4 regions of the Burkholderia sp. FW306-1C-G01B genome follow, and region 4 is predicted to be linked to each of the others. Evidence: predicted binding sites of a transcription regulator. Region 4 holds the regulator's gene; each other region holds the start of a gene.

Region 1 (4,139 bases), on a different contig from region 4:
CTCGTGATCGACACTGCGCCGATCGTGCCCGTACCCGTGTTGCCCGCGCCGGCGAGCGGCACCGGCTGGCTGCCGAGCATCGGCACCGACAGGAACACGTTTGCGCCGTTGTCGCCCTGCGAGATCGAACGCGTGTCGGCAATCTGCACCTCCCGCGAACCCATATCGCCGCTGTAGGTCACGCCGCCGCCCGACGCGTTCGAGAACGGCGCCGTGGTCGACTGGAAGCCAGAGAACAGGTAGTTGCCCGAACCGTCCGTCGAGTTCGCGAGCGTCAGCAGCTGGTCGCGATAGCCCTGCAGCTGCGTCGACAGCGCCGAGCGGTCGCTGTCGGACAGCGAGCCGTCGCCGGCCTGGATCACGACCGTATGAATGCTGTTCAGCAGGTTGTTGACGCTGATGAGCGTCTGGTCTTCCTTCTGCAGCGACGACAGCGCGGCGTTCTGGTTCGACGCGTACTGCGACAGCGTCGCCGACGTCATCGACAACTGCACGGCCTGCGCCGCGCCGAGCGGGTTGTCGGCCGGCGTCGCGAGGCTCACGCCGCTCGAGATCTGCTGGTACAGCTGCGACAGCTGCGCCTGCTGGTCGCTCATCTGAGCGACGTTCAGCTGGTAGAACTGGGTGGTGGAAATCCTCATCGCTTCGGTCCCCGAAATCAGTTGAACAGGCCGAGCACGGTCTGGAACAGCGTCGACGCCGTCTGGATCACCTTCGCGTTCGCCTGGTAGAGCTGCTGGTACTGCATCAGGTTGGCCGCTTCCTCGTTCTGGTTCACGCCCGACACCGACTGCTGCGCCTGCGTGATCTGGCCGACCAGCGCGGTCTGCGCGGCGCTCGACGACTTCAGCTGGCTCGTCGTGTTGCCGATGCTGTTCACGTAGTTCGCGTATGCGCCCGTCAACGTGGTCGAGCCGTTGCCGAACGATTTCGAGTTGACGAGCTTCGACAGCGCGAGCGCGTTGCTGCCGTCGTTCGTGCCGCCCGTGTTCGGCGCGACCGTGAACGTGTCGCCCACCGCCGGCGTGCCCGACACCGTCACCGTGACGCCGGCCGTCAGCGTGATCGGCGTGCCGGCCTGGTACGGCTGCGCGCCGGTGGTCGTCGGCGGCACGGCCGTGTTGTCCGTGACCGTATAGGTCGGCGCGGCCGACGTCCCGCCCATCGTGATCGTGTAGTTATGCGCATTGGCCGCGGCCGCCGGGCTCGTGACCGACAACCCGCCGATCGTCCCGGTGCCCGTGTTCGTCGTGGTGGCCGACGGCACGTACGGCGCCGCCGCCGCGATCGCCGAGCCGTTCGACGTCGCGAGGCCGAAGCCGTTCAGCGCGCCGCGCGTCGGCTGCACGGTGAACTTGTCGCCGGCGCTCATCGAGCCCGACGTGAACGAGAAGTTCAGCCCGCCGATCGACGCCGGCATCGACGCCGACGAGCCGACCACCGTGCCGCTCGCACGGTCGGTCAGCGTGTAGTTCGTGCCGTCGTACGACAGCGTGTAGTCGCCCGTGGTCGGCTGCGCTGCGTTCGCGAACGACACGGACAGCGCCGCGTTGCCGGTGTTGCCCTGGTTCGCGTAGATGATCGGCGAGCCGGTCGTGAACAGGTTGCCGCCGACGTTGCCCGACAGGTCGAGGCCGAGCGCGTTCTGCGCGTTGACCTGCGCGGCAAAGCTGGTCGCGATCGCGCCGAGCTGCGCCTGCGCGGGGTCGAGCGTCTGGCTGCGGAACGCGAGCAGGCCGCCGAGCGTGCCGCCCGACAGCGACGCGTCGGACAGGAACTGGTTCGGCCCCTGCGGGGTCGCGCCGGCGATCCCCTGCGACACGACGGTCAGCTCGCTCGGATCGGACGGCGACGTGACGGTCGCGAGCTGATAGCTCTTGTCCGCGACGACGAGCGGCGTGCCGCCGGCGAGAAACACGCTGTAGCCGTCGCTGTTGCGCACGACCTGCACGCCCGCGAGGTTCGACAGGTTCGACACCGCGAGGTCGCGCTGGTCCATCAGCTGGTTCGGCGGCTGGCCCTGGCTGCTCGCGGACGCGATCTGCTGGTTCAGCTGCGCGATCTGCGCGGTGTACGCGTTGATCTGCGTGACGGTGCTCGTGAGCTGCGTGTTCACGCTCTGGCGCAGCGCGTCGTACTGCTGGCCGGCCGCCGTGATCTGGTTCGCGAGCGTCTGCGCGTTGCTCATTGCGGTCTGCCGCACCGACGAGTCGGACGCGTTGTTCGCGACGTTCTGCAGCCCCGTGAAGTAGCTCGTGATCGCGGTCGAGATGCCGGCTGTCGGGCTGCCGACGTAGTTGTTCAACTGCGAGACGAGCGAATACCACGTCGACAGCGCGCCGCCCTGCGTCTGCGCGCCGTTCAGCTGGTCGCTGAGGTACTGGCTGTACTGCCGCTGCACGGTGACGGTGTTCACGCCCTGCGGCATGTAGCCGCTGCTCGTGTACTGGCCGCTCGCCTCGGCATAGACGGGGCGTTCGACCGAATAGCCCGGCGTCGCGGCGTTGCTGATGTTCTGGCCGGTCGTCGTGAGGCCCCAGAGCGCGGCATTCAGGCCGCTGACGCCGAGGTTCATGAGTGAGTTGGACATGCGCGATCCTGATGAGCCGGCCGCGCTGCGGCCGCCGGGTTGCGTAACTCCCGGTATAACGGCCGCGGATCGAAAAAATTGAGGAAAAAATGCACGTGCGACGCGCGACACGCGCGTCGCTGGTCGAAGCGTCCGGCGGGCGGCCCGTGCGGGCCGGCGGCCGCGTGCGCGTCAGGCCCGCACGAGCGAGCGGCGCTTCATTTCGAGCTGCGTGATCAGCCGCTGCAGCGTGTTCTCGGCGCTGCCCGGCAGCGACATGTAGCGGAAGCCGAGCTGGTAGCGCCGCGACCCGTTCGGCATCTGCGTCGAGCGCTGCGACACGAGCTGCAGGTCGAGCGACAGCTTGCCGTGGCCGGTCAGCTCGAGCTCGACGTCGGGCAGCAGCGTGCCGACCTCGAGCGCCTCGACGCGTTCGTCGGCCGTGCGCAGCCCCACGCCGCCGAGCGACAGGTTGTGCACCTCGAACAGGAAGCTCTCGCCGTCCGGCAGCTTGCCGCGGCACAGGAACGGATCGACGATCGGCGCGTCGACCCGGAAATATTCACGGCGCTGGATGCACATCAGCACGTCGGGGAAATCGGCGACGAACGCGGGCAGCCCCTCGTAGCGCGTCTCGCGCGGCGTGCCCGTGGTGAATTCGACGCGCACGCCCTCCGGCGACGCCGCGAACGTGCAGTGCGACGCGCCGAGGATGCCGGCGTTCTGCTCGGACAGCGCGCCCCAGTCGAACGTGAACGTCCGCGCGCCGACGTCGACCTCGAGCAGGCGCGTGACGAGCTGGCCGCCCGGATACTGGACGGTCAGGAAATCGCCGCGGTTCACGAGGTTGCGCAGCTGCACGCCGATTTCCAGCGGATTGCGGCGGGCATAGTCGGGCCCGGAGTGGCCTGCGTCCAGGCTGGGGTCCGTCGACGTTTCGATATTCATGGCTAGCCGGTCTTTCTTGTCATGGGCGCACGGGCAACCGGTGCGCAATAAAACCGGGCCAGAACAAGGCCCGGTCGCAGGTCTCTCACACTTAGCGGCAGTGCTGACCGAAAGTTTAGATCGATTTCCCGTTTTTTTTCGCGCAAACGTTGAAACCGCGCGCGGCGGTATGCCGGGCGCGGTCCTGAGAGGGTAATTGACGGTGGGCCGGAGCCTGTTATCGGCGGGCGCAGGCCCTGGCCCGTCACCCGATCTGCTGCATGATCGAGATCAGCTTCTTCGCGTAGTTCGGGTCGGTCGCGTAACCGGCCTTCTGCATCCCGTGCGCGAAGCCTTCGACGCTGCGGCTCGCGCTCAGCACGCCCGAGTAGCGCGGATTGTTCTTCAGCAGGTTCGCGTAATCGGTCATCGCGTGCTCGTACGAGTCGTAAGCGCGGAATTTCGCGACCACGCGGCGCGGCGTGCCGTTCACGTATTCGGTCGTCAACGCCGACACCGTGCGGCCCGTCCAGCCCTTGTTCGCCTTGATGCCGAACACGTTGTAGCTGGTCGAGCCGTCGGCCGCGCGGATCTCGCGCTTGCCCCAGCCCGATTCGAGCGCGGCCTGGCCGACGATGAAGCG
Region 2 (4,139 bases), on a different contig from region 4:
CCGCGTCGAGGGGCTCGGCTGACGGCTCGACCCGCTCGAACCATTGATTGCGCGGGAACCGCTGAAGCGGTCACCGCGGAGCCCGGCCGTTCATCTTTTCGCCAGCGTGCCGTTGCTGTTTGCGCCGCCGAACAACCGCGTCAGGTACTGCGAGTTCGAGTTCATCCTGGCCATCAGCGTGTTGAGTGCCGTGAACTGCGCTTGATACTGCTTGGTCAATTGCGCAGCGTAGTCGGACAGATCGGACTGCTGCTGCGTGATGCGCTTCAGATCGGCGTTCAGTGCGGTCGTGCGCACGTCGATCATTCCGTTCTTCTTCGTAAATTGCGTGATCTGCTCGGTCAGGCGCGTGCCGATCCCGTTCGTCGGGTTGAACAGGCGCGCGACCGCCGTCGGGTTGGCGGACAGCGTGTCGCCGAGCTTCGCGCTGTCGACGCTCAGCGTGCCGTCCCGCTCGAGCTTGATGCCGATCGACAGCAGGTTCGCGTGCCCGCTGCCCTTCTCGGTGCCGCCGCTGTCGACGCCGCGCGCGACGCTCGATGCGAGCGAGTTGCGGATCGTGTTCAGTGTCGAATCGCCGATCAGCGCGCCTTGTGCGTTCGCGCCTTCCGTGTAGCTCGTCAGCGCGCCCATCGTCTTGACGACCGTGTTGTACAGGCTCACGAAATTCGTGATCGTCGCCGCCTGCGATTTCGTGTCGGTGCTGACCGTCAGCGTCTGCGTATCGGTCGCGCTGACCGCGGCCGCCGACAGGTTCAGCGTGATGCCCGTCAGCACACCCGACACCGCGTTGCTCGCGCTGGTCGACGCGATCCCGTTGATCGTGAACTTCGCATCCTGCGCGACCGCGCTTTGCCGCCACGCGGCCGCGCTGTTCGCCGATTCGATCTTCGACGCGCCGCCGGCCGTGTCGGCCGTCGACGTGACGCCGAGGCTCGACAGCCCGTTGTCGTTGGCCACGTTGCCGACCGCGACGCTGATCGCGTTCGCCGCGCCCGTCTTCGACGATGCGAGCACGAGGTGCGCGCCGTCGGTGCCGTTGATGACCGTCGCGCTGATCCCCGGGTTGTTCGACGCCGCGTTGATCGCGGCCGCGATGCCCGACAGCGTGTTGTTCGTGCTGCCGACCTCGACCTTGAACGACTGGCTGCCGAGCGACAGCGTCAGCGTGCCGGTGCCGAGTGCCTTGGTCCCGTTGAAACCGGCCGACGACAGCGCCTGCGCGGTCGCGATCTGCGTGACGCCGATCGTGTAGGTGCCGGCGACCGCGCCCGCACCCGCCGTCGCGGTCAGGCCCTTGCCGCTCGCGATGGCGTTGAACGTCGACTGCAGCCCGCCGTTCGTCAGCGATGTGAGGCCCGCCTGGAGCGCGCCCAGCGCCGACGACAGTGCGCCGAATGCGGAAATCCGCGTGCTGCCGGTCGCTTGCGACGCGGCAAGCGTCGCGGCACGGCCGGCCGTCTTCGCGTTCACCAGCGTCTTGACCAGCGTGCCGACGTCCATCGACGGATTGCCGGTCGAGCCGTTGATGATCGATTGCGCCGCCTGTTGCATCAGGCTGTTCGCGTTCGCGCTGTTATTCACGGGCGTGTTCGTTGGCATGGGTGGGCTCCGGTTGAAAGGCGATCCTGCGACGAACGGCTGCCGAGTCCGCTCGCGGTGATCCGGGCGGCCTCGTCGCGATTCGCCTGCATGCTGCCTCCCGCGCGACGCATGCCGGGGTTCACGGGAGGCGTCGGGGAAACGTAAGAACGAATCGGTGCGCCATCGTATATTTAAACCGGTATTAATTGGTAATTTTTTGTAATGTTTGTTGAGAAAATTGTAGATGGTGGGTGGGCAGATGGATGCGGGATGGTGGCTTGCGATTTTTTATCGCAAACGCATGATTGCAATTGTATTTATTGGGGGATTTTTGCTGGAGTTCAAAACTTGCTGAAAGCGTGAATGTTTGATGAGGAATTTTTCGTTCATGCCGCTAAACGTCAGGCGGAGCGGCTGCGTGGAGCAGGCGCCATGCTTGGTCAGTATCGAGCCGCAAACCTTGTCAGGTAGGCGATATCACGCTACGTGAGATGTCGGGCCACGCGTACGTGAAACGTTTTCGGTTACCAATTTGCATTCCCGGTCCGTGTGTCTTTGATCGAAAAAAGATCACTAGCTGATTGTAAAGGCGATCGAATTGCTACGCCGAATCAATGGCGAATGAAGCACGCGTAGAACGTGTCGCCAATTAACTGTCGAGACGAGTTGTTGTGGCCGGCATGTGTCAATTGGCGCCGACAATATCAATTGAATAAGGCGGCCAGGAAGAAGGGGAACAGTTTTCCTGATCTGGAAACACGAGAACGGAGCGATTTGCGCGGGGCCGAGAGTCGTTTGCGCTGCCCCGTCATCCGCTGTGTAGCGGCCTTGTTGCGTCCGATTGTCTACTTAATTGAGACGGCGAATCGCTTTATGGAGGATTGATGATTCCTGGTGAGACAGTAGACTGCACTCGTGCTTCGCCAGAACCGATCCGGAGCGCGCCAGGAACGGCGCAACCGGACGGATTCTTCGGCGGCGGGCCGTCCGGTCCGCTGTCCGATTGCGCGAGGAGTGGTCCGTTGCCGACCTGGCGTGCCGATTCGGCGCGCATCGGCGCCGGATGCATCGAACCGTCAATTCAAGGGTGATTGCTATGCGTTACGTTTCGCTGGAGTCGAAGAAGGACGAGCTGCTGCTGGCGGCTCGCGTGCTGCTGATGATCCTGTTCATGCTGTTCGGCTGGCAGAAGCTGAACGGCTTCTCGGGCACGGTCGCATACATGGCGTCGACGGGGAACCCGGCGCCGGAGCTGGCGGCCGTGATCGCGGTGGCGGTCGAACTGGCCGGCGGCCTGCTGATCGCGATCGGCTTCTATACGCGTCCGCTCGCGCTGGTGTTCGCCGCCTATACGCTCGCGACCGCGCTGATCGGCCATCGCTACTGGGCGCTGCAGGGCATGGACCAGTACATGGCGATGATCAACTTCTACAAGAACGTCAGCATCATCGGCGGGTTGCTGTTGCTCGCGCTGACCGGGCCGGGGCGGTATTCGATCGACCGGAAGTAAAGCGGCGCGAAGTTTCAGTGCAGTGTGGCAGGCCCGGTGCGCGCAAGTGTGCCGGGCTTTGTCTTTGGGGTGGCGGGCGAATCACCGGTGGCTCCGGAGATTGCGTGCGCCGGGTGGCGATTCCGCATGGTACGGTTCGAGGGTCGTTGGTCGTTGATCGGTTGCGCACCTTTTCCGCTATCCTCCGGACGACCGCAGCTCGAACGCCGAACGCGACCTCGCGCCTCCCTACGTCACCCGAATCGCCGCCCATGCCAAGCCCAACTTCGTCGACCGAACTCCCGACCATCCTCGTCATCGGCGCCTCCGGCCTGCTCGGCCGCGCGGTTGCCGCGTCGCTGGCCCGCGAATCGTCGCTGACGCTGCTCGCGACCATCCGGAACCCGCAAAGCGCAGGCGCAAAATTTCTCGCGCTGCCCCCGGAAAACATCGCCCGACTCGACGCGCTCGACCAGCCGGCCCTCGAACACCTGTTCGAAACCCGCAAACCGGCCGCCGTCATCCTCTGCGCAGCCGAACGCCGCCCCGACGTCTGCGAACGCGACCCGGCCGCCGCGCGCGCCATCAACGTCACAGCGCCGGCCCGCATCGGCGCGCTCGCCGCGCGATATGGCGCATGGACGCTGGGCATCTCCACCGACTACGTATTCGACGGCAAGGCGGCCCCGTACCGTGAAGACGCCACGCCGAACCCGCTGAACATCTACGGCCGCACGAAGCTGGAAGGCGAAGCTGCGCTCCTCGCCGCATCGCCGCTGTCGTGCGTGCTGCGCCTGCCGTTGCTTTACGGCCCGGTCGCCGACTGGAGCGAATCGGCCGTCACGAGCCTCGTCCCCGCGATCGTCGCTTCCGCGCGCCCGGGTGCCGACGCGGTCGGCATGGATGCATGGGCGATCCGCTATCCGACCTACACGCCGGACGTCGCGCAAGTCATCCGCGACCTGACGCTGCGTCATCTCGCGGGCGCGGCCATCACGGGTATCCGTCATTGGTCGGGCGAGGAGCCGATGACGAAGTACGACATCGCGCAGCGGATCGCGGCAGC
Region 3 (4,139 bases), on a different contig from region 4:
TTTCCGTCGATCGCGGCGAACGGCGCGAACAGCGCGTTCGCGCATTACACGGCGGCGAGCGCCGACGTCGAGCTGACGGAAGGCGAACTCGTGCTGCTCGACAGCGGTGCGTACTACGAAGCCGGCTTCGCGACGGACTGCACGCGCGTCGTGCTGCGCCGCACGCGCGCGGACACGGTCGCGCAACCGTGGCAGCGCGAGATCTACACGGTCGCGCTGAAGGCCTGCATCAAGGGGCTCGTCACGCGCTTCCCGGCCTCGGCGACGGGCGGCGACGTCGATGCGCTCGTGCGGCAGGTGTGCCGCGATCACGGCCACGACTTCGGCCACGGCACCGGGCACGGCGTCGGGATTCACGTGCACGAAGGCGGCGTGCGTTTCGCGCCGGGCGCGAAATACGGGCTGGTGCCGAATGCGGTGATTTCGGTCGAGCCGGGCATCTACGTGCCGGGCAAGGGCGGCGTGCGGATCGAGAACATCGTGATCATCCGGCCGGACGAAGCGCAGCCGGATACGGTGACGTTCGAGAACATCGTGACGGTCGGCTACGACTGGGACCTGATCGATCTCGACCTGCTGGACGACGACGAGCGCGCGTACCTGCGCGACTACGAGCGGCTGTGCGTGGCGCGCGGCACGCAGGTCACCGCGTGTCCGCTGTTGTAAGGAAGGGCAAGGCAGGCGCGCGGCCGTCGGGCGGCCGCGCGGCGCGACGTCAGCGCGTCAGCGCCGACACGCGCCCGTCGGGGCCGTAGACGCCGGCCGGTGCGGGCGCCGAGCGCAGCACCGCGAGCGCGCGCTCGTTGTAGTCCATCCGGATCCGGATCAGCATCCCGTTGTTCGCGTTGGCCTGGCGCGCGCGTTCGGCGGCCTGCTGCAGCAACTGCCAGCGGCCGGCGAGGCGTGCATCGCGCTCGGCGGCCTGGTCCATCCCTTTCTTGCCCGATGCAAAGCCGAGCGCGGACAGCTGCGTGTCGCGCGTGCGTTCGAGCTGCGCGAGCCGGTCGATCAGCTCGCTCTTCTTCTCGACGATCCCGGGCAGCATGTCGAGCGGCTCCGCCGTCGTCAGCGCTTTTTCCTCGTAGGCGAGCAGGGACGCGAACGCCTCGACCGTCGCGTGTTCGTCGTTGACCGTGGCCAGCAGCTCTTCTCTCATCGCGTCATGCTCGTCGCGCCGGAGCGCGGGGTGCGGCGCGCCGGCAAACCGGGGGGACCGGCCGCGAGGCGGCCGGCTCAGCTGCCCTGCGGGCGCTGCTGTTGCAGCAGTTCGCGGGCGGTGTTCAATACGCCGTCGGCAATCTTGTTCGCATCGATCGTCAGCGTGCCGTTGTTCAGCGCTTCCTTGATCGACTGGACCAGGCCCGTGTCGATATCGGCGTTGCCGGACGCGGATGCCGAGCGCAACTGGCCGGACAGACCCGACAGGTTCACGGTCGCGTCGCCGCCGGTCGATCCTGCGTCGGCCGCCTGCGCGGACGACTGGGCCGCGCCGGATTGTGCACGGGCCGCGCCGTTGCCGGTCGGCGCGAGGGGGCTCGGTTTCGGAGTGGAATCGATCTTCACGATGGGTTTCCTGTACGGTTTGACCCAGATAACGGCCGGGTCGGCCCGAACTTTAGCATCGTGAGCCCGAAATTCTCCGAATAAACAATTCTTTGCAATCTTGCGGCGGGATCCGTCCCTACAGCGGAATTTCCACGGTGCCGGCGTCCTTGACGATTGCCGTGACGATCTGGCCCGCCGCCATCCGCACCCGCACCGACTGGCCGGGCGCCGCATTCGCGAGCACGCTGCCCTCGGCCGAAATCGTGAAACCGGGGCCGGCCGCGACGACCCGCACCGTCTGGCCGGCCGATACCGACGCCGCGCTCTTCAGCATGTCCTGCCGCAGCGGCAGCCCGGCCGAGATGCGCGCGAGCGCGGTCGAGCCGACCGCCTGCGCCGGATCGGTGATCACCGCGAGCGGCAGCACCGTCAGGTCGCCGTCGCGCGCGACCAGGTCGGCCGCGCCCAGCGGCTCGCCGGGCGCGATCTGGCGCGCGGCGACGTAATAGGTGGCCTGCACGGCGACCTTCGCCTGCAGGTAGACGGTCCACGGCCGTTCGCCCGCGCAGCGCACGCCGACCGTCGTGCGGCCCCACAGGCGCGCGCCGGTCGGCAGGAACGGCTCGAGCGTCGTGCACGCGGCGAGCCCGCGCGGAAACGCGGTCGTGACCGTCGCGGTGGTCTTGCCTGGCAGGCCCGCGATCTGCTGCTGCAGGAACGCGAGGGCTGCGCGCCGGATCGAGTCGGGGTCCTGTTGGCCGGGCGGCGTCGCGCTCTGGGCCGCGGGGGCCGCCTGGGCCGGGTTGGCGGAAGCCGCCGGGGAAGCCGCCGGTGCGCGCGGCGCCGGCGCGGCTGACGCGGCGCGCGCTGCTGCCATGCGCGCAGCGACTGCCTGCGGCGCCGGCCGCGTGGGATTCGACGCGGGCTCGGCCGTTCCGGCGACGACCGTCGCGATGGCGTTGGGATCGGCGGCGCGCGGCGCGCCGTAGACGGTGTTCGCGCGAGCGGCTGCATAGACGGGGGCCGGCGCGGCTGCCGGTGCGGGGGCTGGCGGCGGGACGTTCGTCACGACCATCGCGCTCGCCGGTTGCGCCGCATGGCCGGCAGCGGCAGCGCCGGCCGTACCACCCGCACCTGCCGCCGCGCGTCCCGCGTCCTGCGCCATGCCTGCGCCCGAACCCGTCCCCGCATTCCCGCCGAACTGCCCGCCGCTCGCCGCATTGGCGTGCGCGAGCGCGGTTTCGGCCGTTTCGCCGCGTCCGGGAATCACGATCGTCCCGTCGTCCGCGTGCGCGGCCGGGGCGGCGATCCATAGCGCCGCGGCGAGCGCAAACGCACGCCGGACGTGCGTGAGCCGCCCGTTCCTGCCGCGAAGTGCGCTGCCAGTCATCGCCTTGCCCTCGATCCGTTGATCCGATTTGCATTCTAGGGAGCGGGGCCGCTGCGCAAACGATGAATAGAGGGGGGCTTTGCCGCGTTATTCGCCCGATTGCCGGTTGCGTGCCGCGCCTACCATCGCTGTCATGGAAAAAAGCCTCTCGGGTCGCCATCCGGCGCGAGGGGCGTGCAGCGCTTCATACGGAGAGACGCACACATGCTGGACAAACTCGATGCGGAATTCGCGTTCGGCCGACAGGCGCTCGACGTGCGCGCCTATCGGCAGGAACTGCTGTCGTCGAACATCGCGAACGCCGACACGCCCGGCTACCGGGCCCGCGACGTCGATTTCGCGTCGACGCTCGCGCGCTCGCTGAAGCAGACGAACGGCGGCCTAGCGCCGAGCAACGCCGCGCAACTGCCGATGACGCAGCCGGCCGGCGTGACGAGCGGCATGTCGATGGTGTCGACGGCGGCGGGCCACATGGCCGGCACGGCGAAGCTGATCCCGACGGGTGGCCCGGCGGACGACTACGGCCGCGCGCAGTACCGGATGCCGCTGCAGCCGTCGCTCGACGGCAACACGGTCGATCTCGACGTCGAACGCGTGCAGTTCGCGAACAACGCGCTGCACTACGAAACCGGGATGACCGTGATGACCCAGCAGATCAAGGCCATGATCGCCGCGATCTCGACGAACTCGTAAGCGCGCCGCTTCCGAACCCGCGCACAAGCACAAGGAGCCTCCATGCCTTCGTTGATGAACATCTTCGGCGTCGCCGGTTCGGCGCTGTCCGCGCAATCGCAGCGCCTGAACGTCACCGCGTCGAACCTCGCGAACGCCGACAGCGCCACCGGCCCCGACGGCAAGCCGTACAAGGCCAAGCAGGTCGTGTTCGCGACCGACCCGATGGGCGGCGCGCGCACCGCGTCGGGCCAGGGCGTGGGCGGCGTGCGCGTGACGAAGGTGATGGACGACCCGTCGCCGATGAAGTCGACCTACGACCCGGCGAACCCGGCCGCCGACGCGAACGGCTACGTGCAGATGCCGAACGTCGACCCGGTGCAGGAGATGGTGAACATGATCTCGGCGTCGCGCTCGTACCAGGCCAACGTCGAGACGCTGAACACCGCGAAGACGCTGATGCTCAAGACGCTGACGATCGGCTCGTGAGCCGCGCGCCGACCGACCCCAACCTGACTGTTCCGATAGAAGG
Region 4 (4,139 bases):
ATCAGTGGCCGCCGCCGGCCGCCGCGCGCACCCGAAGGCGCAACGCGAAGGCCGGCGATCCGGCGCCGTGCCGCCGCCGCACCGTGTGCCCCGAAGCAGGGCGCGCACGGCACGGCGGCGGCGGCGCATCAGTAGCGGTAGTGGTTCGGCTTGAACGGGCCGTCCTTCTGCACGCCGATGTACGAAGCCTGCTCGTCCGACAGCACGGACAGGTTCGCGCCGATGCGCGCGAGGTGCAGGCGCGCGACCTTTTCATCGAGATGCTTCGGCAGCACGTACACCTTGTTCTCGTACTCGCCGCCGCGCACGAACAGCTCGATCTGCGCGAGCGTCTGGTTCGCGAACGAGTTCGACATCACGAACGACGGGTGGCCGGTCGCGCAGCCGAGATTCACGAGGCGGCCTTCCGCCAGCAGGATCACGCGCTTGCCGTCCGGGAAGATGATGTGGTCGACCTGCGGCTTGATGTTTTCCCACTGGTACTGGCGGGTCGACGCGACGTCGATTTCCGAGTCGAAGTGGCCGATGTTGCAGACGATCGCGTTGTGGCGCATCGCCTTCATGTGATCGTGGTTGATCACGTGGTAGTTGCCGGTCGCCGTCACGAAGATGTCGGCCTTGTCGGCCGCGTATTCCATCGTCACGACGCGGTAGCCTTCCATCGCCGCCTGCAGCGCGCAGATCGGATCGATTTCGGTGACCCACACGGTCGCACCGAGGCCGCGCAGCGACTGCGCGCAGCCCTTGCCCACGTCGCCGTAGCCGGCAACGACCGCGACCTTGCCCGCGATCATCACGTCGGTCGCGCGCTTGATGCCGTCGACGAGCGATTCACGGCAGCCGTACAGGTTGTCGAACTTCGACTTCGTGACCGAATCGTTCACGTTGAACGCCGGGAACGGCAGGCGGCCGTCCTTTTCCATCTGGTACAGGCGGTGCACGCCGGTCGTGGTTTCTTCGGTCACGCCCTTGATGTGCGCGAGGCGCTTCGAGTACCAGGTCGCGTCGATGTCGAGGTGCTTCGCGATCGACTTGTACAGCGCGACTTCTTCCTCGTTGGTCGGCTTCGCGATCACCGAACGGTCCTTCTCGGCCTTCGCGCCGAGGATCAGCAGCAGCGTTGCGTCGCCGCCGTCGTCCAGGATCATGTTCGCGAATTCGCCGTTCGGCCATTCGAAGATACGGTGCGAGAACTCCCAGTATTCGTCGAGCGATTCGCCCTTGAACGCGAACACCGGCGTGCCGGCTTCGACAATCGCGGCCGCTGCGTGGTCCTGCGTCGAGAAGATGTTGCACGAGGCCCAGCGAACGTCCGCGCCGAGCGCCTTCAGCGTCTCGATCAGCACGCCCGTCTGGATCGTCATGTGCAGCGAACCGGCAATGCGCGCGCCCTTCAGCGGCTGCTGCGCCTTGTATTCGTCGCGGATCTGCACGAGGCCCGGCATTTCGGTCTCGGCGATGTTCAGTTCCTTGCGGCCCCAGCCGGCCAGCGCCATGTCGGCGACGACGTAATCCTTGGAAGCTTGCGAATCGATAATGGCGTTCATCACGCCCTCCTTTCTAAAAAAGTTCTAGATTGGTGACGTGAGCGCCGTTCAGGAAGCGGAGCCGGCGCGACGGTCGCGAAACGCGCGCCGCACGGCTGCTTGGTGAAGCCTTCCGAGCCTGGCGGACGCAGAGTGGTCCGTCGCAACGCTCCTCGGAAAACGGGAGGGATTGTAGCAAATCGGCGCGCAAAATGCGCAAGCGCGCGGCGTCGGCGCGCGTTGCCGTCTGGAAAGGGTCAGGACTCCGCGCCGACCCACGCCTGTTCGCGCAGCCGCGCGCGCAGGCGCGCGACGGCCTGGCTGTGCAGCTGGCACACGCGCGATTCGCTCACTTCGAGCACCGCGCCGATCTCGCGCAGATTCAGACCCCGTTCGTAGTACAGCGACATCAGCAGCTTCTCGCGTTCCGGCAGCCGCTCGATCGCCTCGACGAGCGCCTCGCGCAAATGCTCGTCGAGCAGCGACGACAGCGGATCGGCGTGATCGACGCGATAGCGGTCGAGGAACGGCTCGTCGTCGGCCGCGCGGTCGAAATCCTCGTAGTAGATGAGCTGGCTGCCGTGCAGGTCCTGCAGCATCCCCTGGTATTCGTCGAGCGGCATGTTCAGGTGCTGCGCGATCTCGGTCTCGCTCGCCGAGCGGCCGAGATGCTGCTCGACCTGGTGCACCGCGTGCTCGACCTCGCGCGACGTCTTGCGCAGGCTGCGCGGCAGCCAGTCGTTGCTGCGCAGCTCGTCGAGCATCGCGCCGCGGATGCGCTGCGTCGCGTAGGTCTCGAACTGCGCGCCCTGGTCTTCCTTGTAGCGGCCGGCCGCGTCCATCAGGCCGATCATGCCGGCCTGGATCAGGTCGTCGAGGTCGACGCTCGCCGGCATCTTCGCGACGAGCTGCAGCCCGAGGCGACGCACGAGCGGCGCATATTGCGCGAGCACGTCGGCCTGGGACATCTTTCCTTGAGCGTTGTACATCATGGCTCTCTCCTTCCGGTAGCGCTCACGCGGCGTGTGCCGCGCCCGCCTGATACGACGGCTTGCCGCCCGCGTGGACGGCGCGGTCCGCACCCGAACGCGGGCGCATCGGCCAGTACAGCAGGTCGGCGGCAATCTGCCGGTAGTCGCGCGCGGCCGCCGCCGACGGGAACGCGTCGACCACCGCATGCGTCAGCTCGCGCGCGTGTTCGACGAGCGGATCGGCGCTCACGCAGCCCGCGTCGGCAATCGACACCGTCAGGTAGCGGCTTGCGACGCCCGCGAGGTTGTCGAAGGCCGTCTTCGCATCCGCATGGCTGCCGACGTGATTGGTCAGCACGCGGAACTGCGCGAACGCGTGCGCGAAATGCAGCCGCTTCATGCACGCGTACGCCTCGGTGATCGCCTGCGCGGCGACCCGCGTGACGACCAGCACGTCGTGCGCTTCGCGTGCGAGCGCCGAGAACGAGCCGTCGGCGCCGAGCTGCGCGTCGACGAGGACGATGTCGGCCGGGCCGTCGATGAAGTCGCTCAGTTGCGTGTCGCTGTAGCCGGCGCGCGCGAGCCGCGCGGCCGCGCACAGGCCGAAGCCGGCGGCCACCCGCGTGCGCTCGCCGTCGCGCAGCCACGCGCCCGCGAGCGTCGCGCTGGCCGAATGCACGTCGGCGCGCTCGTCGACGACGAGCACATCCTTGCCGAGCGACGCGAGCGCCGCCGCCAGGTTCACGATGGTGGACGTGCAGCCGACGCCCGCCGGCCCGCCCGTCACCGCGACGATGCGCGACGCGCGCCCGGCCAGCAAGCGCCGCAGCCCTTCGGCCTGGTCGATGATTCGTTTATCCAAATCGCACCTCGTGCAGCTCGGCGGTGGAACGTGCGGTCAGTGCGGAGAGCAGCGTCGGCATGTCTTCGTCTTGCGGCACGAAGGGCGAGCCGTCGCGCGGCACACAGAACGCGCTCTTCAGCAGGAACTTGGTCGATGCGACATACAGGTTCTCCGGCACCTTCTGGCCGGTCGACACGTAATGGACCGGCAGCTTGTAGCGGATCACCGTGTCGAGCACGCCGCCGAGGTGGGTCGCCTCGTCGAGCTTCGTGAGGATGCAGCCGGCCAGGTCCGGATGCTCGCCCGCGCTGCGGTACGCCTGCACGACTTCGTTGAGCGTGTCGCCGTGGCTCGTCGCGTTGAGCAGCAGCAGGCGCTGCACCGGTGCGTTCGCGCCGTGCAGCATCGCGATCTGGTCGGACACCGCGCGGTCGCGCTGGCTCATGCCGATCGTGTCGATCAGCACGATGTGCTTGTTGCGCAGTTCGGACAGCGCGAGCGCGAGATCGCCCGCATCCTTCACCGCGTGCACCGGCACGCCGAGGATCTTGCCGAAGATGCGCAGTTGCTCGTGGCCGCCGATCCGGTAGCTGTCGGTGGTCAGCAGCGCGACCTTGCTCGCGCCGAAGCGCATCACGCAGCGCGCGGCCAGCTTCGCGGTGGTGGTGGTCTTGCCGACGCCCGTCGGCCCCATCAGCGCGAACACGCCGCCGCGCTCCATCAGCGCGTCCTCGCTGTCGAGCACCGGCAGGTTCGCCGCGAGCACCGACTGCGCCCATTCGACGGCCTGCTCGAAGG

The links. Region 4 encodes FliA, which starts transcription of late flagellar genes. Its sites were predicted from a motif close to CTAAAGTTTNNNNNNNNNNNGCCGNTA; they were not measured.
Region 1: a site for FliA is predicted at 2,647-2,673, ahead of flgK (flagellar hook-associated protein FlgK). Genes of this name have one in related genera too.
Region 2: a site for FliA is predicted at 1,724-1,750, ahead of fliD (flagellar filament capping protein FliD). Genes of this name have one in related genera too.
Region 3: a site for FliA is predicted at 1,593-1,619, ahead of flgM (flagellar biosynthesis anti-sigma factor FlgM). Genes of this name have one in related genera too.

Annotation. Positions count from the first base shown of each region.
Region 1 covers NZ_JBYSWZ010000007.1:208,694-212,832, forward strand. Annotated here, with positions in the region: gene flgL (flagellar hook-associated protein FlgL) at 1-641, opposite strand, end outside; gene flgK (flagellar hook-associated protein FlgK) at 659-2,590, opposite strand; gene AC3WLY_RS16135 (flagellar brake protein) at 2,762-3,517, opposite strand; gene flgJ (flagellar assembly peptidoglycan hydrolase FlgJ) at 3,762-4,139, opposite strand, start outside.
Region 2 covers NZ_JBYSWZ010000006.1:308,571-312,709, reverse strand. Annotated here, with positions in the region: gene AC3WLY_RS14785 (hypothetical protein) at 1-22, shown strand, start outside; gene fliD (flagellar filament capping protein FliD) at 91-1,602, opposite strand; gene AC3WLY_RS14775 (DoxX family protein) at 2,681-3,094, shown strand; gene AC3WLY_RS14770 (dTDP-4-dehydrorhamnose reductase family protein) at 3,346-4,139, shown strand, end outside.
Region 3 covers NZ_JBYSWZ010000007.1:218,957-223,095, reverse strand. Annotated here, with positions in the region: gene AC3WLY_RS16200 (M24 family metallopeptidase) at 1-666, shown strand, start outside; gene AC3WLY_RS16195 (flagella synthesis protein FlgN) at 716-1,156, opposite strand; gene flgM (flagellar biosynthesis anti-sigma factor FlgM) at 1,234-1,563, opposite strand; gene flgA (flagellar basal body P-ring formation chaperone FlgA) at 1,682-2,935, opposite strand; gene flgB (flagellar basal body rod protein FlgB) at 3,140-3,628, shown strand; gene flgC (flagellar basal body rod protein FlgC) at 3,671-4,096, shown strand.
Region 4 covers NZ_JBYSWZ010000026.1:12,963-17,101, reverse strand. Annotated here, with positions in the region: gene ahcY (adenosylhomocysteinase) at 129-1,547, opposite strand; S-adenosyl-L-homocysteine riboswitch at 1,580-1,707, opposite strand; gene AC3WLY_RS34255 (RNA polymerase sigma factor FliA) at 1,784-2,518, opposite strand; gene AC3WLY_RS34250 (MinD/ParA family ATP-binding protein) at 2,541-3,359, opposite strand; gene flhF (flagellar biosynthesis GTPase FlhF) at 3,352-4,139, opposite strand, start outside.